DNA from 4 places in the Streptomyces sp. NPDC057438 genome. Region 1 is predicted to be linked to each of the others. Evidence: riboswitches for the same ligand, from Rfam matches in the RefSeq annotation. Region 1 holds a riboswitch; each other region holds the start of a gene.
The links. A riboswitch is a leader RNA that binds a small molecule or an ion and turns the genes downstream of it on or off. The one in region 1 is predicted to bind cyclic di-AMP.
Positions count from the first base shown of each region.

Region 2: linked by a shared signal. The riboswitch ahead of ACFU5F_RS26435 (M23 family metallopeptidase) and the one ahead of ACFU5F_RS04385 (hypothetical protein) in region 1 are both predicted to bind cyclic di-AMP.
Region 3: linked by a shared signal. The riboswitch ahead of ACFU5F_RS12345 (M23 family metallopeptidase) and the one ahead of ACFU5F_RS04385 (hypothetical protein) in region 1 are both predicted to bind cyclic di-AMP.
Region 4: linked by a shared signal. The riboswitch ahead of ACFU5F_RS08120 (C40 family peptidase) and the one ahead of ACFU5F_RS04385 (hypothetical protein) in region 1 are both predicted to bind cyclic di-AMP.

Region 1 covers NZ_JBHVDD010000004.1:51,584-53,774, reverse strand. Annotated here, with positions in the region: gene ACFU5F_RS04390 (hypothetical protein) at 1-906, shown strand, start outside; gene ACFU5F_RS04385 (hypothetical protein) at 1,073-1,330, opposite strand; cyclic di-AMP (ydaO/yuaA leader) riboswitch at 1,338-1,549, opposite strand; gene ACFU5F_RS04380 (hypothetical protein) at 1,963-2,191, shown strand, end outside.
Region 2 covers NZ_JBHVDD010000055.1:43,552-45,742, reverse strand. Annotated here, with positions in the region: gene ACFU5F_RS26440 (aldo/keto reductase) at 1-22, opposite strand, end outside; gene ACFU5F_RS26435 (M23 family metallopeptidase) at 192-1,253, opposite strand; cyclic di-AMP (ydaO/yuaA leader) riboswitch at 1,264-1,425, opposite strand; gene ACFU5F_RS26430 (PP2C family protein-serine/threonine phosphatase) at 1,716-2,191, opposite strand, start outside.
Region 3 covers NZ_JBHVDD010000016.1:58,974-61,164, reverse strand. Annotated here, with positions in the region: gene ACFU5F_RS12350 (M16 family metallopeptidase) at 1-512, shown strand, start outside; cyclic di-AMP (ydaO/yuaA leader) riboswitch at 715-884, shown strand; gene ACFU5F_RS12345 (M23 family metallopeptidase) at 898-1,686, shown strand; gene ACFU5F_RS12340 (GntR family transcriptional regulator) at 1,889-2,191, shown strand, end outside.
Region 4 covers NZ_JBHVDD010000009.1:57,072-59,262, reverse strand. Annotated here, with positions in the region: gene ACFU5F_RS08130 (ATP-dependent Clp protease proteolytic subunit) at 1-480, shown strand, start outside; gene ACFU5F_RS08125 (hypothetical protein) at 488-805, shown strand; cyclic di-AMP (ydaO/yuaA leader) riboswitch at 1,137-1,348, shown strand; gene ACFU5F_RS08120 (C40 family peptidase) at 1,352-1,825, shown strand; gene ACFU5F_RS08115 (DUF6328 family protein) at 1,905-2,191, shown strand, end outside.

The sequences.
Region 1 (2,191 bases):
GGCAGCACCCTCCAAACTGCCGCGAGCGGACAGCGAGTTGTCATCAGCCCCGGAAACACCAATCCGGAGACCGGATCGATTGAGTTCTATTCCGGCAGCGCCGATGAGTCAGCACCGGCAGAACTCAATACCGCCATCGCCTACGCTTCAGATTCCTCCGGCACCTACGAAGTTCCCAGCGTTTCACTCAGCGCCCCGAAGGTGACTGGTTCGAGCCAGGAAACAGGGGTGTTCCTGCAAAGCCACGTGCCGGGCTATTCGGGAGGAGTGTTCAACCTCTACGCAAACGATCTGAGCGGCAACGGAGTTGCCTACATCAACGGGTACGGCGCTGATACATCGGCCGCCGGCTCGTCCATCGAGCTGCACGTCCGCGACGCGCAGTCCGCATCGGCCCAGTCCACTGCCAAGCTCACATCCGGCGGCTTCGCGATCGACCGAGACCTCAGCGTGTACGGCAAATCCCAGGGGCGCGGATTTGTCGCACAGAAGACTCTGACCGCGAACGTCACCTTCTCCAGCACGGAGACGGCCCTCATCACCACCGGCAGTATCACGTTCAAGGTCGGCCGCGCCTACCGCGTTTCACTCTGGGCACTGCACAGTGCGGCCAGCGACAGCTACGCGCTATACCGAATCCGCAAGAACACCGTTTCCGGGACGATTTACAAGGATCAGATACGCGTCAACAATCTGCAAGCCTCCACAGCGAACGCCGCCGTTTCCGTCCAGACTATCCTGACCAACACCACGGGCAGCGACGTCACAGCCGCACTGTGCTGGACCGGAACTCAAGGCGGTGTCGCACAGACGTGGACGCTCGCCGCCAGCAGCAGCAACGTCGCCTATCTGCTGGTGGAGGACTGCGGCTCGGCCGACGACTACATCGGCCAGGCGATTACCTGACTAGCCCGATCATGGCAACTCAGATCTGTCCCGCTCTCAAGCAACGCCCGCGATGTCCCGAATCAGCCCTAACCGCTTGAAGTCAGTGCTATGGGGCTCATAACAAGGAGAGCACAGGAAAGGGGCCTTGGTCAGATACCAAGGCCCCTCCTGCCGTGCTACCGGGTCAGGACTGCCCCCGGATGAACCTCAACATCAGGATGATGAAGCCACACAGGCCGGCGGCTGCTAGGCAGCCTGTGTAAATCGCCTCGAAATACGAGACATGGTCCATGATCCGTCGCCCTGTCGCCGCGGTGAAACCACCGATGATCCCCACAAGGACAATGACTGCGGCTTCAAACTTGCGGATCTTGGACCCATCACCCCCGTCCCCGTCGGAGCTGGTTCCAGAGGGCTGGGGGTTGTTCTGCGTCGTTGGCATGACGGCTGCACCTTCGCGTCAGCCGCCTGTGAAGGATGACCTGTCGGATTCGGGCTGGCGAAGTTGCCCGGCCGCTGACGCAGCTTCACCCCAAGGGCTGCTCGGCCCGGTCATGGCGTGACCGTCCCAACGACCCGTCGTGCTGGGTCCTCCACTCCTGCCGATCCACTTCTGTCGACCGGTCATCCGGGCGGCGGCAGGACTCGGCGTCCGCCCGGATCGCCCCACCACTGTGGCGAGGGCTTGTCGTCAGCAGGATCTTGGCCTACTCACGGTCGAAAGTCCCAGGGGAACTGGGGATTTGTGTTCTTTCGCACCACTCACCCGTTTGGGTGGACGTATGTGAATTTCCCAGGTCAGGCAGCATCGAGGTGCAACAGCGGGTCAGGAAATGGGACCGCGCCTACGTCATCTGAGGGACCCTCTTTCGTACGAGTTGAGGGAGCGTCAGGGGTGCTGGCTACGACACGCGCTGTCGGCGCCACCACGTCATGCCCGAGCTGTACCGGGGTCCGCACGGCAGACACTCCCGAGCCGCTGGCGCTGCGGTAGCAGCGGTTCCAAGTGATCGCACAGCTCAACCGACACGATCCACGGCTGTCGGTGGGCACCGCTACTATCCGGGATGCCTCATGGGGGGCGACGAGGGGAGTCAGGGAATGGGTAACGTGAACGATTCAGCGGTCAAGCGGAAGTTGGGTATCCAGACCTGGCGGAACTTGTCCAAGGACAAGGTGCTCAAGTTCGCGGCAGCGATGCCCGAGATGGCCACCGAGGCGCGGCTCAAGCTCATCGAGCAGTTCCCGGCCTTCAAGGACCTGGGTAAGGCCAACATCGATGCAGTCGCAGAGGCCCACAGGT
Region 2 (2,191 bases), on a different contig from region 1:
CCAGCTTGCGAAGAGAAGTCATGTCCAACGTCAACCGACGCGGCGGACGCCCGCATTCCGGCCCGACGTGAACGTCGTATGAACCCACGCGAGCGTCGTGTCGGCAGCCGTGCCGCCACCCCGGGGAAAACGGACGCCGCGCGGTCCTCACGGACCCGCGCGGCGTCGCTGCTTCCTTCTCACGGCCGGTTCTACGGGGTCAGGCCCTTGCTGCGCAGCCACGCCGCCGGGTCGATGCCGCTGGCGGAGCCGCCCGGGTGGACCTCCATGTGGAGGTGGGCGCCGGTCACGTTGCCGGTGGCGCCCACGCGGCCGATGACGTCACCGGTGGCGACCTTCTGGCCGACGCTGACGCCGATGGAGGACTGGTGGGCGTACCAGATCTCGGTGCCGTCATCGAGGGTGAGGACGGTCTTGTAGCCGTACGAGCCCTCGTAGCCGGCCTGCGTGATGGTGCCGCCGTGGACGGCCTTGATCAGGGTGCCGGTCGGGGCGGCGAAGTCGAGGCCGGTGTGGTAGCCGGAGGACCAGTAGGGGCCGGCCTGGCCGAAGGTGGAGGTGAGGGTGTACGAGGAGGTGGGCAGCGTGAACTGCTTGGCGAGGGAGGCGAGACGCTCGGCCTCCTTCTTCGCCGCGGCCTCCTCCGCCGCCTTCTTCTTGGCGGCGGCCTCCTTGGCCTCGGCTTCCTTCTTCTCCTTGGCGGCCAGTTCGGCGGCCTTGTCCGCGGCAGCGGTCTGGGCGGCCTCGGCGGCGGCCTTGTCGAAGGCGTCCTGCTGGGACTCGGCCTGGGCCATGATGCGGGCGCGCAGCGCCTCACCGGCGTCCGCGGCGCCCTGCTGGGTCTCGGCGGCGCTCAGGCCGGCGCTGCTGAGCGGCGTCCTGGAAGCCTCGGGCTCCGGCTCCTCGGCCTCGTCCTCGAAGACCGAGCCGACGTTCGGCATGTCGGGCATCGAGATGGACACCGGGGCCTTGCCGGACTGCGCGCTGGCCATGCCGGCGCCGCTGACGGCGGCTATGACACCGACGCCGAGAACCGTGGAGCTGCGGCCGAGGCCGCCACGAGCGAGTACGCCGGTCTTCTTGGCGACGCGGTGCCGACCGCGAGCGGGGCGGAGGGAGTCCTCGCTGGGATTCCACTCCTGCCAGGGGCCCTCGTTGTCGCTGTTGTAGCTGCCGTAGCCGAACGTCCGGCTCTCGCCTTCGCGTTGGCTCGGCACGAACGGGGCTTCGGTCGCGGACCGGTTCGACGCCACGTGGGCGTACTCCTTCCTTCCTCCTCGCCTACCGGGTTAGCTGACGGGTTCGGAGCAGGAAGGTCTCCTACGCGCGTAAACCGGTCGTGCGGACTGCCACGACGGTCTCCGTGCGATTCACCCCAGGGTGGTGGTTCCCCGGTTCCCTTGCGGGATTCGGCGCGTGAGCACGGAGCCGTCTCTTGTGACGGCTGGGACGACCGCGCTGCGTTATCGAACGTTAATAGACGCGAGTACTCCAATCCAAGCTGTTCTGAATGATCGTTCCGACCCCCCTGCTGGACTTTACGGGTCATGAGGGGTTTAAAACGGGCGAGTTGACTTGCCTCAGGAGTAACAAAAGTTCTGACGGGACATCAGCATCTCTACGGAGAAACGTCGCACAGTCACGCTGGGTGGCAGAGAGGCCCCCGCGGACCCTCGCAGCCCATGCACCCGCACCGCACCCGCATCCGCCCGATGTCACGGGCGGCGGACCGCCAGCAGGGCCATGTCGTCCGTCGTGCTGTCCCCCGTGTGCCGGCGCACCTCGTCCGCGAGGGTCGTCACCAGGGCGCGTGGAGCGGAGAAGACCCGTCCGGACAGGCGCTCGACCGGGTCGTAGAAGACACCGCACGCGTCCCGCGCCTCCGACAGCCCGTCGGTGTGGAAGAGAAGGGTGGCACCCGGCGGAAACCCGGTCTCCTCCGCGCGGTCGGGCCAGGCGCCCAGGTCCTCCATGCCCAGCGGGAGGGCCGGCCGCGACGTGTCCAGCGTGCACAGGGTGCCATCGGCGAGCAGCAGCAGCGGGGAGGGGTGGCCCCGGTTGACGATCCGGGCGCGCCCGGCGCCGTGCGGGAACTCCGCCAGCACGGCCGTCACGAACCCCTCGTACTCCACCGCCGCGTCCCGCAGCGCCGCCTCCCGCCGGGTCGTCTCCCGGGCCAGCGCCCGTTCCA
Region 3 (2,191 bases), on a different contig from region 1:
GCACCCTCACCTCCCGTCTGGACCGCGTCCTGCGGGAGGAGAAGGGCTACACCTACGGGGTGCGCGCGTTCGGCCAGGTGCTGCGCTCCGCCCCCGACGGATCGGGTACGGCGATGCTGGCCATCAGCGGCTCCGTCGACACGCCCAACACCGGTCCGGCGCTGGACGACCTGTGGACGGTGCTGCGCACCCTGGCCGCCGAGGGGCTGACCGACGCCGAGCGTGATGTCGCCGTGCAGAACCTCGTGGGGGTCGCTCCCCTCAAGTTCGAGACGGCCGCGGCCGTGGCGGGCACGCTGGCCGACCAGGTCGAGCAGTACCTGCCGGACGACTACCAGTCGACGCTGTACCGCCAACTCGCCGCCACGGGCACGGTGGAGGCCACCGCGGCCGTTGTGAACGCCTTCCCGGTGGACCGCCTCGTCACCGTCCTCGTCGGGGACGCCGCGCAGATCGAGGAGCCGGTCAGGGCCCTCGGAATCGGCGAAGTCACCGTCGTACCGGCTGAGTAGGAAACGGACAGAACGACACGCACCAGTGAGGCCCTGGTGACGGAAGAGTCACCAGGGCCCACGTTTGTCCGTTTGATGGCGGAGGTTGTGTGTCTGACCTGTGGCGTAGTTAACAAATCCTGTGATCCGTTTGTTATTTCGAAGACGGCCCACTTAGCGTCGGTCCGGCTGTTCGTCAGATGTTCGCCGCAGCCGCGGCACCGGACAGTCATCGCCGAGTCCCGAGGTGCGAGCCTGGGGAGCCGGGGACCCACCGAAGTCCCTGGGGTGAATCGGGTGCCCTTCGCGAGCGACGCGAAACGGGGGGCAGCCGTAGGAGACCTTCCTGCTCCGAACCCGTCAGCTAACCCGGTAGGCGAGAAGGAAGGAAAGGACCAGCCACTTCATGGCGTTCACCCGCGCCCCTGGGAAGCACCGCCGCCCCGGCCGTGTGCAGCGCACGACCACGAGGAACGTGGGCGTCGCCGCTCTCACCACCACCGGTGTCATCGGCACCCTGGCCGGCCCCGCGCTCGCCGCGGAGGAGCCCGCCGTCGAGCAGACCGGCCTGAACCAGGTCATCGTCCTCGGTGACACGGTCGCCGACCAGGTCGACGCACAGGCCGCCGCCCAGCAGCAGGCCGCCGAGGTGGCCGAGGTCAAGAAGAAGGCGCAGGAGGAGGCCCGCAAGGCCGCCGCCGAGAAGGCCGAGCAGGAACGTGCCGTCGCCAAGGAGCGCGAGGAGATCAAGGCCCGCGCCGCCCGCGCGGCCGAGCGCGAGCGCCTCAACACCTACGTCTCGCCCATCAGCGGCTCCTACATCTCCACCGGCTACAAGGCCGGCGGCGCCGTCTGGTCCTCCGGCAGCCACACCGGCGTCGACTTCCACGCCGCCACCGGCACGGCCGTCCTGGCGGTCGGCTCCGGCACCGTCGTGGAGGCGGGCTGGGGCGGCGCGTACGGCAACAACATCGTCATCCGCATGACCGACGGCACGTACACCCAGTACGGCCACCTGTCGTCCATCGGCGTCTCCGTCGGCCAGACGGTCACCCCCGGCCAGCAGATCGGCCTCTCCGGGGCGACCGGCAACGTCACGGGCGCGCATCTGCACTTCGAGGCCCGCACGACGGCCGAGTACGGCTCGGACATCGACCCCGCCGCGTACCTGCGGTCGCACGGTGTGAACGTCTGACACCCGGCTCCACGCCTCCGACGAAGGCCCCGGCTCACGAGCCGGGGCTTTTCGCGTTGCGCGAACCTGTTGCGCGCACCTTCTGTCCAAAAAATATCCCTGGATTCCGGTCCGCCATCGGAAATTCCGTCCCGCTGCAATAGAGTCGCTGGAAGACACGTCAATCATCGACGTTTCACGGGGATTAAGGCGGAGGTCGGTCATGCGTATTCCGGCGCATTCGGTTTGCACGGCGATCCGGGACGACATCGTCGCGGGTGTCTACGAGCGCGGCGGCCGTCTCACCGAGGAACTGCTCGCCCGTCGGTACGGCGTCAGCCGGGTCCCCGTGCGTGAGGCGCTGCGCACGCTGGAGGCCGAGGGCTTCGTGGTGACCCGCCGCCACGCGGGCGCGTGCGTCGCCGAGCCGACCGAGCAGGAGGCCGCCGACCTGCTGGAGATGCGCATGCTGCTGGAGCCGCTGGGCGCCGCCCGGGCCGCCCAGCGGCGCACGGAGGCGCACCTC
Region 4 (2,191 bases), on a different contig from region 1:
GAGCACCAGGCGCCGGACCGGGACATCGCGCTGTACATCAACTCGCCCGGAGGCTCCTTCAGTGCGATGACGGCGCTCTACGACACCATCCGGTTCGTCACCTGTGACGTGGAGACGGTCTGTCTGGGGCAGGCGGGTTCGGCCGCCGCGGTCCTGCTGGCGGCGGGCACCCGGGGCAAGCGGTCGATGCTGCCGGGGTCCCGCGTACTGATCCACCAGCCGGCCCTGGCCGAGCCGATCGAGGGGCAGGCCAGTGATCTGGCGATCCAGGCCGAGGAGTTGACACGCAACCGCCGGAACATGGAGGAGATGCTGGTCCGGCACACGGGGCAGAGCCCGGAGCGGATCAGCGCCGACCTCGAGCGTGACACGTTCCTCGACGCCGAGGCGGCGGTGGCGTACGGCCTGGCCGACCGGGTGGTCGGAAGCCGCAAGACCCGTCCCGCACCCCCCTCGCCCCCGACCCCCGGCGTGAGGTGAGGCGCGGATGCTGCCCCCCGAACTGCCACCGCTGCCCGCGCTCACCCGCGCCGAGGCGGAGCTGATCGACCGTTACCTGGACGTGCTGGATCTGATCGGCCGGATCAATCCGGCTCGTCCGGGCGACACGTACCGCGGGTTGCGCGCGGCGCAGGCGCTCGTCTCGAAGGCGGCCGCGCTGCGTGACGCGCTCGAACTGATGCACAGGCGCGGGGAGAACGAGGTACACGCCCCGACGCTCGCGCGGGCCCTGCGCGTCCTGGACGGGGAGCGCCGCGCCGGGCGGGTGGCGCTGCCGCCGGAGGCGGAGGACTCGCCGGCCTGAACCGATCGCGCATCGCGCCGCGTACTACTGACGGGGCGTCCGGTCCCGGCTCGTCGCCCTCCGGTCGGCCTACCGCGATCGACCCATCGGCCCATACGTCGTGAGGACCTGTAAAGTTGCGCAAGATGCCTGGTACATGGCCGGAGTACGGCATTCCGGTGCTGGTGCGGACCTCCTCGACCAGTGGGACACAACCATGGAAATCACCCTGTCCACCCGAACGGGTGAGTGGTGAGTAAGACCACAAATCCGCGGTTCCGTTGGGATTTTCGCACTTGAGTACGCCAAGATCCCTTCCTGACGACAAGCCCCCGCCGCAGCGGCGGGGCGATCCGGGTGGACGCCGAGTCCTGCCGCCGCCCGGATGACCGGTCGACAGGATTGCATCGGCAGGAGTGGAGGACCCAAGCACGACGGGTCGCCGGAACGGTCACGCCATGACCGCGCCGAGCAGCCCTTGGGGTGAAGCCGCGTCAGCGGCCGGGCAACTTCGCCAGCCCGAATCCGACAGGTCATCCTTCACAGGCGGCTGACGAAGGGTTGCGCATGTCTGCGCTGAATCGTGTCCCGTCGCTGTTGACCCGGGCCGGTACGGCCTCGGCTCTGACCATCGCCGCCGTCGGCGGCAGCATCGTGGTCCCGGGCGCCGCATCCGGCGCCGAGGCCGCCACGGTGGCGTCGAAGGCACTCAAGGTCGCTGCTTCGAAGAAGGGCTCCCCTTACAAGTACGGCGCCGTGGGTCCGGGCCGGTTCGACTGCTCGGGGCTGACGCTCTACTCGTTCAAGAAGGCGGGCAAGAAGCTGCCTCGTACTGCCCAGCAGCAGTACAACAAGACGAAGCACATCTCCGCGGGCAGCCGCAAGCTCGGAGATCTGGTCTTCTTCCACTCGGGCTCGAACGTGTACCACGTCGGCATCTATGCGGGGAAGGGGAAGCTCTGGCACTCGCCGAAGACGGGTGACGTCGTCCGGCTGCAGAAGATCTGGACGAAGAACGTCTGGTACGGCCGGGTCCGCTGACCCACCGCCGGGGGGCGGTGGCGCTGTCCGCCGCCCCTCGCCCGGAGTATGTCCCGCCCATGTGGTTACCCGTCCGGTCATGGCCGACGTACCCACCACCGGGCGTAATGAGACCCCCCTCGAACGCGCCGACCGCAATTTCTCCGAGTTGCTCCAGGAGTTGCGGGTCACCCAGACCGGGGTACAGATCCTCTTCGCGTTCCTGCTGACGCTGGCCTTCACCCCGCGCTTTCCGGATCTGGACACGTTCCAACGTGTCACCTACGTCACCACGCTGTTGCTGGCCGTTCTCGCGGCGGCCCTCTTCACCGCGCCGGCCGCCCTGCACCGCTCGCTCTTCCAGCAGAACGCCAAGCCCGCCATCGT